2 regions of the Pseudoalteromonas sp. KAN5 genome follow, and region 1 is predicted to be linked to the other one. Evidence: predicted binding sites of a transcription regulator. Region 1 holds the regulator's gene; the other holds the start of a gene.
What was found. Region 1 encodes FliA, which starts transcription of late flagellar genes. Its sites were predicted from a motif close to CTAAAGNTNNNNNNNNNNNNGCCGATA; they were not measured.
Positions count from the first base shown of each region.

Region 1 (7,197 bases):
TAAGTTTAGGCGAGATTATTAGTATAGCGATTCAAAATCGCCTCCCAATAGGGTATCTTACTAATGGTCAGCGTGTGCCTGAAGACATTCGGGTCGCTAATGCAGAGAAATTAGTAAAAAAAGCTGAACAATTGTATTTAAAAAGAACAAAAGCGCAACATTCACGACGTCAAGCAGTAGCGTCAAGCACAGTAGGGATGTATGATTAACACAGTATTAGATCAAGCAAGTGGCCTGCGTAAAATGAGTCAAAACAATAATAAGGGCGTTAAAGTTATCGCTGTCACAGGTGGTAAAGGTGGGGTTGGTAAAACGAACGTCTCACTAAACACTGCGATTGCCTTAGGTCAACTCGGAAACCGAGTATTAGTACTGGATGCCGATTTAGGTTTGGCGAATTGCGATGTAATGCTCGGACTGCGAGTAGAACGTAACCTTTCTCATGTATTATCAGGCGAATGTGAACTCGACGAAATTTTGGTGGAAGGTCCTGCTGGAATAAAAATAGTGCCAGCAACGTCTGGTTCGCAAAGCATGGTCGAACTTTCACCTTCTGAGCATGCTGGTCTGATCCGCGCATTTAGCGAATTAAATACCGAATTTGATATATTGATTGTTGATACTGCTGCTGGTATTTCTGACATGGTGTTAAGCTTTTCTCGCGCAGCCCAAGATGTCATGGTCGTCGTATGCGATGAACCAACTTCTATTACCGATGCTTATGCCTTAATCAAGGTATTAAGCCGTGAGCATGGTGTTTATAAATTTAAAATCGTGGCTAATATGGTTCGCAGCATGCGTGAAGGCCATGAGTTATTTGCAAAACTCTCAAAAGTAACAGACCGCTTTTTGGATGTATCGATGGAGTTGGTTGCCACTGTCCCTTACGATGAGAATATGCGTAAATCAACACGTCGGCAAAAAGTGATTGTTGACTTATTCCCTAACTCCCCTGCAGCAATAGCATTTAAAACATTAGCGACAAAAGCAGTTAAATGGCCTATACCTAATCAACCTTCTGGCCATTTAGAATTTTTCATAGAAAAACTAGTAAACGGCTAACTATGACAGCATCGGTGAATAAAGCGATGGGATATCAATCTACACAAAATCTAAATGTGATTGTTGAACGACATGCCTCACTTGTCAAAAAAGTGGCGTGTCATTTAATCGCTCGTTTACCTGCGAGTGTGCAGCTCGATGATTTGATTCAATCGGGAATGATAGGGCTGATTGAAGCGTCGAAAAATTTTGATGCAAGCAAAGGTGCAAGTTTTGAAACCTTTGCAGGTATTCGTATTCGTGGCGCAATGCTTGATGAAATGCGCCGTGGTGATTGGGCACCTCGTTCTGTACATCGTAATAGTCGTAGAGTAGCTGAGGCAATTAGTGAACTTGAAAGTGAACTTAATCGCGAGCCTAAAGATATTGAAGTTGCTGAAAAACTTGATATTACACTCGATGAGTACCATCATATTCTTAGTGATGTGAACTCCAGCAAAGTACTAGGAATAGAAGATTTAGGGGTTGACGAAGATGTTATTACCCCAGTAGGACATGATTTAGCGCTAGACAAGCCCTTTAATAATGTTAAAAATGAACGCTTTAATAAATCATTGTTAGCAGCTATACAATCCTTACCTGAACGAGATGGGCTAGTATTATCGCTGTACTATAACGATGAAATGAATTTAAAAGAGATTGGACATATACTCGATGTAAGCGAATCGCGTGTGAGTCAGATACATGGTCAGGCGATGATTAAGCTAAAAGCAAAAATCAATGACTGGATAAATTAGTAGTAAGTAAATATAGGTTCAGACCTCACCGGAGGATGTTTTGGATAAAAACATGAAAATTCTTGTTGTTGATGATTTTTCGACGATGAGACGTATTATCAAAAATCTGTTAAGAGATTTAGGTTTTACAAATGTACAAGAAGCTGATGATGGCTCAACAGCATTGCCAATGCTACAAAATCAAGAATTTGATTTTGTAGTAACAGACTGGAATATGCCGGGTATGCAAGGGATTGACTTGTTGCGTGCCATTAGAGCTGATGACAGCCTAAAACATATTCCAGTTTTGATGGTCACAGCAGAAGCTAAAAAAGAACAAATTGTTGCTGCTGCTCAGGCTGGTGTTAACGGTTATATCGTTAAGCCATTTACAGCTGCGACACTTAAGACCAAATTGGAAAAAGTGTTTGAGCGTTTAGGTTAAATAAATAGGAGAGGCTTATGTCAGCACCAGCTGCGCCTCAGATCAGTTTAGAGCAAGCCCGTCAGCTTGTAGTTTACCTTGAAAATGGTGAACAAGATAAAGCTGATCAATTAATTATTGATGCTGCGTCAAAAGAGCAATCAGAATTATTCGCCGAAGTAGGTAAGTTGACACGTCAGCTGCATGACGCGTTGAAAAATTTTGAACTCGACACACGTTTAGCTGATTTGACTACCGAAGCAATTCCTGATGCAAAGCAGCGCCTTAACTATGTTATGGAAATGACAGAGAACGCTGCTAATAAAACCATGGACGCGGTAGAAGCAAGTTTACCTATTGCTCAACAACTCGCTGATGAGATTTCACACATCAAACCAACATGGGATCGCCTCATGAGTCGTGAAATTGAGTTGGGTGAGTTTAAAACTCTCTGTCATAGTTTAGATAAGTTTATGAATAACTCACAAACTAAAACGGATGAACTGCAAGGGCTAATGACCAATGTGTTAATGGCGCAAGACTTCCAAGATTTGACTGGCCAAGTGATCCGCCGAGTGATCGAATTAGTTAGAGAAGTAGAAGACAGCTTGATCCATTTGTTAACGGCATTTGGTAGCCAAGACGATCGAGAAACAAAAATAGTAGCACCAGCCATTGAAAAAATGCCTGCTGAAAATAAAATTGCAGGCCCAGAAGGGCCAATTATTGATAAAGAATCTCGTGATGATGTTGTCTCAGGGCAAGATGATGTAGATGATTTATTATCAAGTTTGGGCTTCTAAGAGGAGATAACGGCATGAGCTTTGAAGTCGATGAAGATATTTTACAGGATTTTCTAGTTGAGGCTGGAGAAATTCTTGAGCTTTTGTCAGAACAGCTGGTGGAGCTTGAAAATAACCCAGATGATACCGAATTACTCAATGCAATTTTCCGTGGCTTTCATACGGTAAAAGGCGGTGCTGGTTTTTTAAGTATGACCGAGCTAGTTGATGCTTGTCATGGCGCTGAAAACGTATTTGATTTATTACGCCAAGGTGTGCGTAAAGTTAATTCTGAGCTAATGGATGTGATCCTACAAGCACTCGATACAATTAACGAAATGTTTGCGACTATTCAAAGTAGAGAAAAGCCTGAGCCTGCAGATCCTGAATTACTTGCCGTTTTACACAAACTTGGTCTGCCTCCGAGTGCAGATGAAATCAGTAGTGCATCACCAATTGACAGTACTCCAGCTCCACAAGTTGATGCTGACGCGATTTTAGATGATGACGACCCATTTGCATTTGATGTTTTATTTGATGGTCAGGTCGAAAACGATACGACTGAAGTGCAAATTGATGAAATTACAGAAGATGAATTTGAAAGTTTACTTGATGAACTACATGGTAAAGGGCAAAGCCCGGCAGCCACAACAAGTTCGGTAAGTAATGATTCATCGAATAGTGATATTACAGATGACGAATTTGATAGCCTGTTAGATGAGTTACACGGTGTTGGTAGCTTTGGTATCGTTAGTAATACGACCAGTAGCCAAGCCGCAGCTTCACCTTCAACACCGGTTGAAGCGCCAAAAACTTCAAGCTCGGATGAGATCAGCGATGATGAATTTGAAGCTCTGCTAGATGAATTGCATGGTAAAGGGAGTGCTCCCCAAGCGACAGAATCAGTACCTGTGTCAGCATCCACACCAACGACTTCATCAAGCGCTAAGCCTGAAGCAAAAGAGCCAGTTCGCACAGAGGTAAGTAAAGAAGTTGAAAAGCCGGCTCCTACAGTAACATCGACAACGGCTCCTGCAACAACAACACCAGCAGCGGCGAAAAAAGCACCACCGGCACAAGCTGATACAACAGTACGTGTTGACACTAAGCGTCTCGATCAAATAATGAATATGGTTGGCGAGTTAGTATTAGTACGTAATCGTCTCGTAAGCCTTGCGACTAACACTGAAAGTGAGGCCATGGGTAAAGCCATTTCCAACCTTGATGTGGTAACTGCAGATTTACAAGGTGCGGTGATGAAAACCCGCATGCAACCGATCAAAAAAGTGTTTGGTCGTTTCCCTCGTGTAGTCCGTGATTTAGCACGTAGCTTGAAAAAAGACATCAACTTGTTATTGGTTGGTGAAGAGACTGATTTAGATAAAAACTTAGTTGAAGCACTGGCGGATCCACTTGTTCACTTAGTGCGTAACTCAGTGGATCATGGTATCGAAATGCCTGATGTGCGTGAAGCGGCGGGTAAATCACGTACAGGTACTGTGACATTGTCAGCATCCCAAGAAGGTGACCATATTTTACTTACCATCCGTGATGACGGTGCGGGTATGGATCCTGAAAAGCTGAAAAAGATTGCTATTAGTAAAGGCGTGCTTGATCACGAACAAGCAGCCCGTTTATCTGATACTGAAGCATATAACTTAATCTTTGCTCCTGGCTTTTCTACTAAAGAGCAGATCTCGGATATTTCTGGCCGTGGTGTGGGTATGGATGTGGTGAAAACCAAAATTACTCAGCTTAATGGCTCTGTGAATATTCAGTCTGAGCTGGGTGTAGGCACAGTTTTAGAAATTAAAGTACCGCTAACGCTGGCAATCTTACCAACATTGATGGTTGTTGTTGGCGAGCAGACATTTGCATTACCGCTGGCTGGTGTAAATGAAATATTTCACCTTGATCTCACTAAAACCAATGTTGTTGATGGTCAATTAACTATCATAGTGCGTAAAAAAGCGTTGCCATTGTTTTACTTAGAACATTGGTTAGTTAAAGGTGCCGATCGTTCTCAGCGCAAAGCACAAGGCCATGTTGTGATTGTACAAATAGGCACACAACAAGTTGGCTTTGTTGTTGATTCATTGATTGGTCAAGAAGAGGTGGTGATCAAGCCGCTTGATGCTTTATTACAAGGTACGCCGGGTATGGCAGGTGCAACAATCACCTCTGATGGTGGTATAGCGCTTATTTTAGATGTGCCTAGCCTGTTAAAGCACTACGCCTAGTCCATTCTTATCTTAACGTGAGAGCTAATTTAGCTCTCACAGATAAAATTTAACAAGAGTATGCCGATGGCAGTTAAAGTTTTAGTTGTTGATGATTCAAGTTTTTTTCGCCGTCGAGTGAGCGAAATACTCGAGCAAGATAAGGATATTGAAGTTATTGGTTTTGCGGTAAATGGCCGAGAAGCTGTGGATAAAGCAAACCAATTACGACCTGATGTAATCACCATGGATGTTGAAATGCCGGTGCTTGATGGGATTAGTGCTGTAAAACAGATCATGGCGGCTAACCCAACACCAATCCTGATGTTTTCTTCACTTACTCGTGATGGTGCAACGGCCACTTTAGATGCGCTTGATGCGGGGGCGTTGGATTTCTTACCGAAAAAGTTTGAAGATATTGCCCGTAATAATGAAGACGCAATTAAGCTATTACAAAATAAAGTAAAAGAAATCGGCCGCCGTCGATTATCACGTTTTAGTCGGCCAGTATCATCAACGCCAGCAGTGCCACCTTCAGGTGCTACGACTTCCCTGCGCTCTACAATTACTCAGCCGGATAGAAGTTTCAACCGAAATACAGCACCAAGTGCTGGTGCTACCGCCTCTATTCGCGCTTCAGGGAAGAAATATCAAGTTGTCGCTATTGGTACCTCTACTGGTGGTCCTGTTGCACTGCAAACCATTTTGACCCAATTACCTGCTAACTTTCCACATCCTATTTTATTGATCCAGCATATGCCTGCAGCCTTTACCCCTGCATTTGCTGCTCGTTTAAATAGCTTGTGTAAAATACACGTAAAAGAAGCTCAGCAGGGGGATAGATTAATGCCAGGTACGGCTTATTTGGCACCAGGCGGTCAACAAATGTTGATTGAAGGGCGAGGGGGGGAACCGGACGCTAAGAGTATTTGAAGATGATAGTGCGCGGATCACATATAAACCCAGTGTTGACGTTACCTTTGCCAGTACAGCGAAAGCGTTTCAAGGTGATGTACTGGCTGTTGTTCTGACAGGAATGGGAGCCGATGGCCGTGATGGAGCGAGGATGCTGAAACAAGCGGGTGCCACTATCTGGGCACAAGATGAAAAAACCAGTGTGGTTTATGGTATGCCGCAAGCGGTTACAAGTGCGGGGCTATCATCAGCAAGTATTGCACTGAGCGATGTTGCTACTCGATTAGTTCGTGAGATTGGTTGTGGATAAGCTGTCATTTTTAGGCCTATTAGTGGCCCTTTGTGCTATTGGCTTTGGCTACTCATTGGAAGGCGGGGTTGTTAGTGCGTTGTTTAATGGTCCAGCGCTCATCATTGTGCTCGGTGGGACACTCGGGGCTGTGATGTTACAAACACCAGCCAGTACCTTTAGTAAAGTACTCAAGATCAGCCATTGGGTGTTCTTTCCACCACGTCATGATATCGATGGGGCTATTGAGCAAGTGAAAGGTTGGTCTCATAAAGCGCGTCAAGAAGGTTATTTGGCTTTAGAAGAGATTGCATTAACGCACCCTGATCCATATGTTGCCAAAGGACTCAGTTTGTTGATTGATGGTAATAGTGAACAAAAACTTAGAGACACGCTAGAAATTGATTTATTACTGGAGCGTGAACGTCTACTTGAGGCCAGCCGTGTCTATGAAGCGCTAGGCGGTTATAGCCCAACTATTGGTATTTTAGGGGCCGTACTTGGGCTTATTCAGGCAATGTCGTTTATCACAGATCCTGAAAAATTAGGCGCGGGCGTGGCAACGGCATTTATAGCAACTATTTATGGTGTTGGCTTGGCAAATTTATTATTTTTGCCTATGGCTAACAAACTACAGCAACAGATTGAACAGAAAATGCTGTACCACGAGCTGCTCGCAGAGGGGATTATCGCTATGAGTCAAGGCGATAGTCCAGCTAATATTGAGCTTAAACTTGAAGCGTATCGTGTTGAGCGACCGACTCAGTTGCAACCATAATGATACGCCGCC
Region 1 covers NZ_AP025589.1:2,091,870-2,099,066, reverse strand. Annotated here, with positions in the region: gene flhF (flagellar biosynthesis protein FlhF) at 1-209, shown strand, start outside; gene KAN5_RS09460 (MinD/ParA family protein) at 202-1,062, shown strand; gene KAN5_RS09455 (RNA polymerase sigma factor FliA) at 1,089-1,799, shown strand; gene cheY (chemotaxis response regulator CheY) at 1,840-2,223, shown strand; gene KAN5_RS09445 (protein phosphatase CheZ) at 2,241-3,005, shown strand; gene KAN5_RS09440 (chemotaxis protein CheA) at 3,020-5,224, shown strand; partial or broken gene KAN5_RS09435 (chemotaxis response regulator protein-glutamate methylesterase) at 5,291-6,428, shown strand; gene KAN5_RS09430 (flagellar motor protein) at 6,421-7,185, shown strand; gene KAN5_RS09425 (flagellar motor protein MotB) at 7,185-7,197, shown strand, end outside.

Region 2 (7,197 bases), 100 kb from region 1:
TATAATCCGGGAGAATTCGATTTAGGCTGTTTGCGTCCATGCATGCATACTCATACATTCTCACTTCTTGGTGATACACTTTACTTAACGTCATATCAGCGTAGTTGTGATGTACCGCTAGGCTTAAATTTCAACCAAATTCAATGCTTTGTTTTACTTGCTTTAGTCGCGCAAATTACTGGACATAAAGCGGGCAAGGCCTATCATAAAATTGTGAATGCACATATTTATGAAAATCAGCTTGAATTAATGCGTGATGTACAGTTACAGCGCGAACCATTTGCATCACCGACTCTGACTATCAACCCAGATATTAAATCACTTGAAGACATTGAGACTTGGGTAACCCGTGATGATTTTGAAGTACATGGTTACCAATGCCATGACGCAATTAAATATCCATTTTCGGTATAATCATTAAATATAGTTACTATTTAAGGAAAAATATTATGAAAGCAGTGATCCCCGTTGCAGGACTTGGTACCCGCATGTTGCCAGCAACGAAAGCTATCCCAAAAGAAATGTTACCGGTTGTAGATAAACCACTGATCCAGTATGTAGTAAATGAAGCCGTTGCTGCAGGTATTAAAGAAATCGTTTTAGTGACTCACTCTAGTAAAAACTCGATCGAAAACCATTTTGATACCAGTTTTGAGCTTGAAGCGACGTTAGAAAAACGCGTAAAACGCCAATTACTTGCAGAAGTACAAGCTATTTGCCCTAAGGACGTGACTATAATCCATGTTCGCCAAGGTGAAGCAAAAGGCTTAGGTCATGCGATTAACTGCGCGGCCCCTATTATTGGCAATGAGCCATTTGTGGTTATTTTACCTGATGTGATTATTGATGATGTAGAAAGCGATCTGCATAAAGACAACCTTGCAGAAATGATCGCGCATTTTAATGAAACCGCACACAGCCAAATTATGGTTGAGCCAGTACCAATGCAAGATGTTGATAAATTTGGTGTGGTTGACTTAGGTGAAGCTAAGCTAGAACAAGGGCATAGCGCACCGATTAAAAATATGGTGGAAAAACCCCCGTGCATTCGGCGCCATCAAACCTAGCTGTTGTAGGACGCTATGTTTTAAGTAAAAACATTTGGCCATTACTTGCGAAAACCCCAGCTGGGGCAGGTGATGAAATTCAACTTACCGACGCTATTGCCATGTTAATGGACAAAGAAGCCGTTGATGCATACGCCATTAAAGGCCGTAGTCATGATTGTGGCAGCAAGTTAGGTTACTTAAAAGCGACTATTGAATTTGCATTACGTCGTGATGAATTTAAAGATGAGCTTAGTGACTTTATTAAAACCTTAGTTTGAGTTCATTTAGCTAATCCAATTTAAAAAGTGCCAGTATGGCACTTTTTTTATGATCTAAAATACTGAAACTGGCACTTACTTTGCTTACAATACAGCATTGTTATTTCATGATGTGCAAAAAATGATGTGTTTAAAAAAGCAAGCTTGGCCTACAACTGCATTGATCACCATAACTATTTTGCTAAACGGCTGCAGTAGCAAAGCGCACGAGCCTGAAAAAAAACCAGCATTAATATCAGATCAACAAGTCAAAGAGTATGTTCAGCAATGGCATTCACAACAAGAGAGTATCGAGCGTTTAGCTGTAATGGAAGCAGACTTACAATTACTAATAATGGCACTTTCGTCTAACACCGAAATAGCTGAAAACCCAGTAGTACTGCGTCAAACGAGTACCGCAGCCGTGCACAGTCGGGATGATATCATAGCACCTGGAGCTGATATCAAGTCAAAAGAGCAAACTCAATTAGCTGCAAGTAATGAACAGCCATATTCAAGTGATTCTTTACCTGGAGCTCAGCTCGGACTTTATCTAAAGCCGGAAATAGTAAGAACACAAATAGCAAGGTTACAGCGTGAATACCCTCAAGCATTTAGCCAATTAGATTTTGTAATGACTGAGCGTCAAAATAAAGGCGTTACTTTATATGGGCTACGTGTTGGGCCATTCAAAAATTATACAGAGGCGAATCTGTTTTGTTCTTTAGCGCAAAATTTAGGGCAAAAGTGTATCAGTGCCCCATTTGTTGGTCAGCTTTTGTAATAAAATAAGTTATTTATCTGATTTTTTAGTAATTAAGCTTAAAGTAATTGTTCTAAGTGTCGATAAAAATTATGATGGGGCCAAATACGGTAATATCCCAATTCTTATAAGGACTTAATATGAAATTATCTTTTCCATTACTTGCTGTAAGCATCTTAGCTGTGCCTTTTAGTGCGATATCTGCTACCGAGACGTTTCGAGCAGAGGTAACGGTACAAAATGCCGTTGTATTAACTAAAGATACTGATTTAAATTTTGGTACCGTTCGTGCGGTTGCCGATCCAGCAGGTACTGATATTGCTGAACTTGTGGTAAGCGCTACTCCTGACGCAAGCCCTATTTCAGAGAGTAAAAATAATACTGCTAGTGCATTATTTGCGATTATCGAAGACGGTGAGCCTGCCTCTTTTACAGTATCAGAAGCAGTACCAAGTGCGGTATTAACAATTATTGATCCAATTAAAACAAATTTAGAGTTTGAGAATGGGCAAGATACTGACCGTCCTGATTTTACTATTGGCGATTGGAATTATGTGATCACCAGTGGGGATAATAATAACGCTCCCTATACGCCTGGCACACCTAATCTACAAGTGGGGCAGGATGGCACGGTGTCATTTAATATTGGCGCAACGTTAAAAACATCTAACAAAGTAACTAGCAAAACGTATGCTGACGGTGTTTATGCCGGCACTTTTCAAATCGAAGTTGCGTATTAATCATATTTAATGCGCCTACTTTCGTATGCAGTGGCTGTAAGTGCTTTAATTTACAGCCCTAATTATCTTGCTAAGAGTATTGAGCAGCAGTCGCTGGATTTTGGCACTTTGGTTATACCAAGCAATACAAATACGAGCTCTGTGATCATCAAAGCTGACGGCGACATAAATACATTAGGTAATATTTATGTGCTTGAAAAAGGGCGTCCAGCCGAGCTTTTACTACTCGATTACCCTGCACATACAGAGCTGAAAATAACATTGGTTCGCCCTGTACAAGTTCAGCACAATACCCAAGGCAGCAGTAGTGCCGAGTTTGAAGTACGCCTAAATGGTTTATCTAATATGTCTGTCATTACCGACGACTTTGGTGAAGCTAAAGTGTTTATTGGCGGCACTTTAATAACAAAACCTAGCAGTAAGAATTACTCAGATGGCGACTATTCCTCTACGACCAATTTAGAAATTTCGATTGACTACTAAGGATTGACATGTTCAATAAATTAACAGTGATGTGTGTGCTGCTAACAGCATTTTTTAGCCAAGTGGCAGTGGCAAACTTATTGATTTCACCTACTCGTGTTACCTTTGATGAGCGTCAACGTAGTGCTAAAGTCACGGTGATCAACAATTCGAATGAACAACGTACGTATCGAGTAGTTTGGAGTGAAAAACAAGCTTTACCCACTGGCGGTTATAAAAATCTAGAGCAGGTGAGTGAAGGTAGTTTATCGCCAATGACACGCTTATCCCCGAAACAGGTGACTTTAGCACCGGGCGAAAAACAAACGGTTAAAATTGCAGTTCGCAAACCGAAAGGTTTACAGCCTGGCGAATATCGCTCGCACTTATTATTTCAAGCTTTACCTAACGAAAATACAGAGCAAAAGTCAGGAATACAGATCAATATGATTATGAGCTTTAGCATTCCCGTGATTTTTCGTGAGCAAGCAGAGCAGCCCAAGGTGACTATTACGCAGGCAAGCATTGTAAAAAGTGCTGATCAAGCCAAGCCACAAATTCAAGTTCAATTGCAACGACATACTAACTTTAGTAGTTATGGCAAGCTCAGTGCTTATGTTAAAAATGCATCGGGTGGGCAAGAGAAAATTGCTGAAATTAGCAATTTAAGTGTTTACCCTGAAGTTGATACAGTGACAGCAACGCTCAGTTTATTTAAAGATAAACAGTTACCTGCAAATGGCGATGTACTCATTGATTACAAAGGGGCTGAAGAATATAACGCGGTTGATTTTGCCTCTTACACTTTGGCTATAGGGAAATAACTTTAAGCGATATTAAGTTATTAAAATGACCCGTGTATTGGCCATAGGCCTTATGTTGTTAAGCGCGCACTGTTTTGCAAGCACTGTGCCGGCCAATGATGCGCTGCGCACGCTTAAAGCCATTCAAGCTAAATTAAATCAATCTCACTCACCAGTGAGTGCGCCACCGCCCGCTATAGTCGAACACAGCCAGCCTGCTGCGCAGCGTATTGCGGCTGGTGAGTTTTTACTTTTTTCTTTATCGCTCAACGATATGTATCTTGGTGAAGCGTTTGCAATAAAAAGCGAGCAAGGGGTCTTGCTTGGTTTGTCGGGGTTAGTCGAAATATTACAACTTGCTATTAATGTTGATGTGGCAAGCGGCTCTGCCGCAGGATGGTTTATTGAGCAAGGTAATTTATTTTCACTCAGTGCTACTGAACCCGCTAAACTCGTTGTAAATAATCAAGAGGTGGTACTTTTTTCACAGCAACTATTGATTGATGATGATATTTATATCGATGCCGCGGTTTTAGAATCTGCTTTTATGGTGGAGATCATCCCTGATTACGCGAATTTAACGCTCGAAGTAACCACTGATGAGTTATTTCCTGTTGTCGCTCAACAGCAGAGAAAAAACCGTCAATTTAATAACCAGCATCATACGGATAATCAGCCTACCCAGCCTTGGAAAGCAAGCCCTTATCAAGTTATTTCTGTCCCAGTGGCTGATTTACAACTTAATTACCGCCGAGATAATGACAGTAGCCGCACTAGTTATTCATTATTAGGTGCGCAAGATTTTGCATACCTTTCAGCGGAATACTTTTTAGCCGGGCGAGAGCAAGACCTATTAACAGACTCACGACTCACATTCTCTAAACAAGCATTAGATAGCAGCTTACTCGGTGCTTTTGCTGCAAGCGAAATACGCTTTGGTGATATCACCGCGACACAAGTCGGGAGTCGCTATAATAGTCAGTACGGACGTGGTGTTAAGTTTTCTAATTACCAGTTAGACCGCAATATAGATAATAATCGAATTAACCTCACCGGTGCTATTCAGCCGGGCTGGGATGTTGAACTTTACCGTAATGGTTTGTTAATTGAACAACAGTTAAGCCTTGCCGATGGCCGCTATGTCTTTGCTGATGTTGATTTATTGTATGGTGAAAATAACTTTGAATTGATCTTTTACGGCCCGCAAGGGCAAGTTGAACGTAAAACAGAATATTACTTTATTGACGGCAACCAATTAGGCCAAGGTGAAGCGACATACGAAGTGTCAATCTCAGAGCAAGGTAAACAATTATTAGGGAGCGAGAGTAATCTACAGCAAAGTGGTTGGTTGGCTGCGGGGCGTTACGAACGAGGCTTAACAGATAATATTGCTATTTACACCGGCGCTATGGCGCAAAAGCGCGAAGATGATGACTTTTACCAATTCGCTTTTGGCAGCAACATTAACTTGTTTGAAAGACTGTTGCTTAATGTTGACTACGAGCAAAACAACCAACAGCAAAATGAATTAGAGCTCACAGCAAGAACGCAACTGGCAGAACAATCACTCCTTTTTACTGTAACGGACCGTTCGGAACAACAGCAAGATTTTCAAAGCTATCAATTCGATATGTCAGGTGAATTGATGGATAATAATTATGGTCGGCTTAATTATCAAAATAACTTTTTATTACAGCACTCAAGTGCAGGTCGTGATTTACAGCAAGCCTATAACCGATTTAATTATAGCTATTCAGGGTTTTCGGTAAACAACCTTTTACAATGGCAAAAAGTAAATGAACAGAGCCAAGTATATGGCGCAACACGCATTCAAGGGCGAATAGGACGGGTATACAGCCGTTTTGGTGTTGATTATTTAATATCACCAGAGAGTGATATTTTAAGTTACCAAGCCGAATTTAATCGCAGTATTACTGCAAAGTTGCAAGCTGAGCTGACACTTAGAAATACCCTAAATGAGAACGTTCAATCTGCAGATCTGGGCTTGAATTGGCAAAATGATGATTTTAACTTAAGCAGTACTATTAACTACGACAGTAATGATAATTGGCTGTTTAGCTTATATAGCCGCTTTAGTTTTGGTTATGATAGGGAAAATAACCGTGCTTTTATGTCAAATCGAAGCTTAACCAGTACGGGGAGTTTACTGGTTAAAGTATTTTTAGATCAGAATAACAACGGCATAATGGATCCTGACGAGCAGGGGGTCGCGGGTATTAAAGTCAAAGGTGTGCAAAATCATCGCCAAGCGATTACAGATGAGCAAGGCATTGCGCTGTTAACCAGCATGCCCGCTAACCGTACTACTGATATCATACTTGATAGAAATAGTTTTGCAGATCCATTTATGATCCCCGCCCACGATGGTTTTTCAATCACACCACGGGCCGGATTTATTGAGTATATGGATTACCCGTTAAACAATGCCAGTGAAATTGAAGGGGTGATATACACCCAACAAGGTGAACATACGCAAATACAACCGTATGCCAACATAGCGTTACTAGATGAAAACGGTAAAAAAGTAGCCCAAACACAAGCCGCTTTTGATGGTTATTATCTTTTTACCGATTTGCGGCCAGGGCAATATCAGGCGGTGATTGATGGGCAGTTTAAAGAGCGTAAAGCATTAAAAAATACGCAACATGTTAAGGTTAATTTATCCCCGAAGGGAGATGTATTACTTGGTGTTGATTTTACCCTCAAACCCCTAGAACAAGTGGCTGGCACAATAGTAAATGCGGGCAACTTCTCATCGTTAATGATGTTAAAAGCCTATTTACGTTTAATAAGCCCACGGCTTGGGTTACAGCAGCAGGATGTATTCTATATTCACGATCGACAGCAAAATAAGTATATACTCGCTTTAGGGTATGCTGAGCAGGCGCAACCTGAGTTTGCAACTATCTGCCAGTCGCTGATCGCACAGGGTTTAAACTGTAAGCTTGAACAACGAACAATACTTCATTAAAGGAATGCCAATGAATATTACACCACCTCTTGTCATGATTAAGTGCGCCGTATTTGTATTATCTGGCTTATTACTTTTTGGCTGCAGTAGCACCATGCAAACAATGCAAACAATGCAAACAATGCAAACAA
Region 2 covers NZ_AP025589.1:2,192,828-2,200,024, reverse strand. Annotated here, with positions in the region: gene KAN5_RS09825 (thymidylate synthase) at 1-414, shown strand, start outside; partial or broken gene galU (UTP--glucose-1-phosphate uridylyltransferase GalU) at 450-1,327, shown strand; gene KAN5_RS09815 (SPOR domain-containing protein) at 1,449-2,090, shown strand; gene KAN5_RS09810 (DUF4402 domain-containing protein) at 2,210-2,809, shown strand; gene KAN5_RS09805 (DUF4402 domain-containing protein) at 2,819-3,292, shown strand; gene KAN5_RS09800 (fimbria/pilus periplasmic chaperone) at 3,301-4,095, shown strand; gene KAN5_RS09795 (hypothetical protein) at 4,121-7,066, shown strand; gene KAN5_RS09790 (SPOR domain-containing protein) at 7,077-7,197, shown strand, end outside.
Region 2: a site for FliA is predicted at 2,129-2,155, ahead of KAN5_RS09810 (DUF4402 domain-containing protein). Genes of this name have one in related genera too.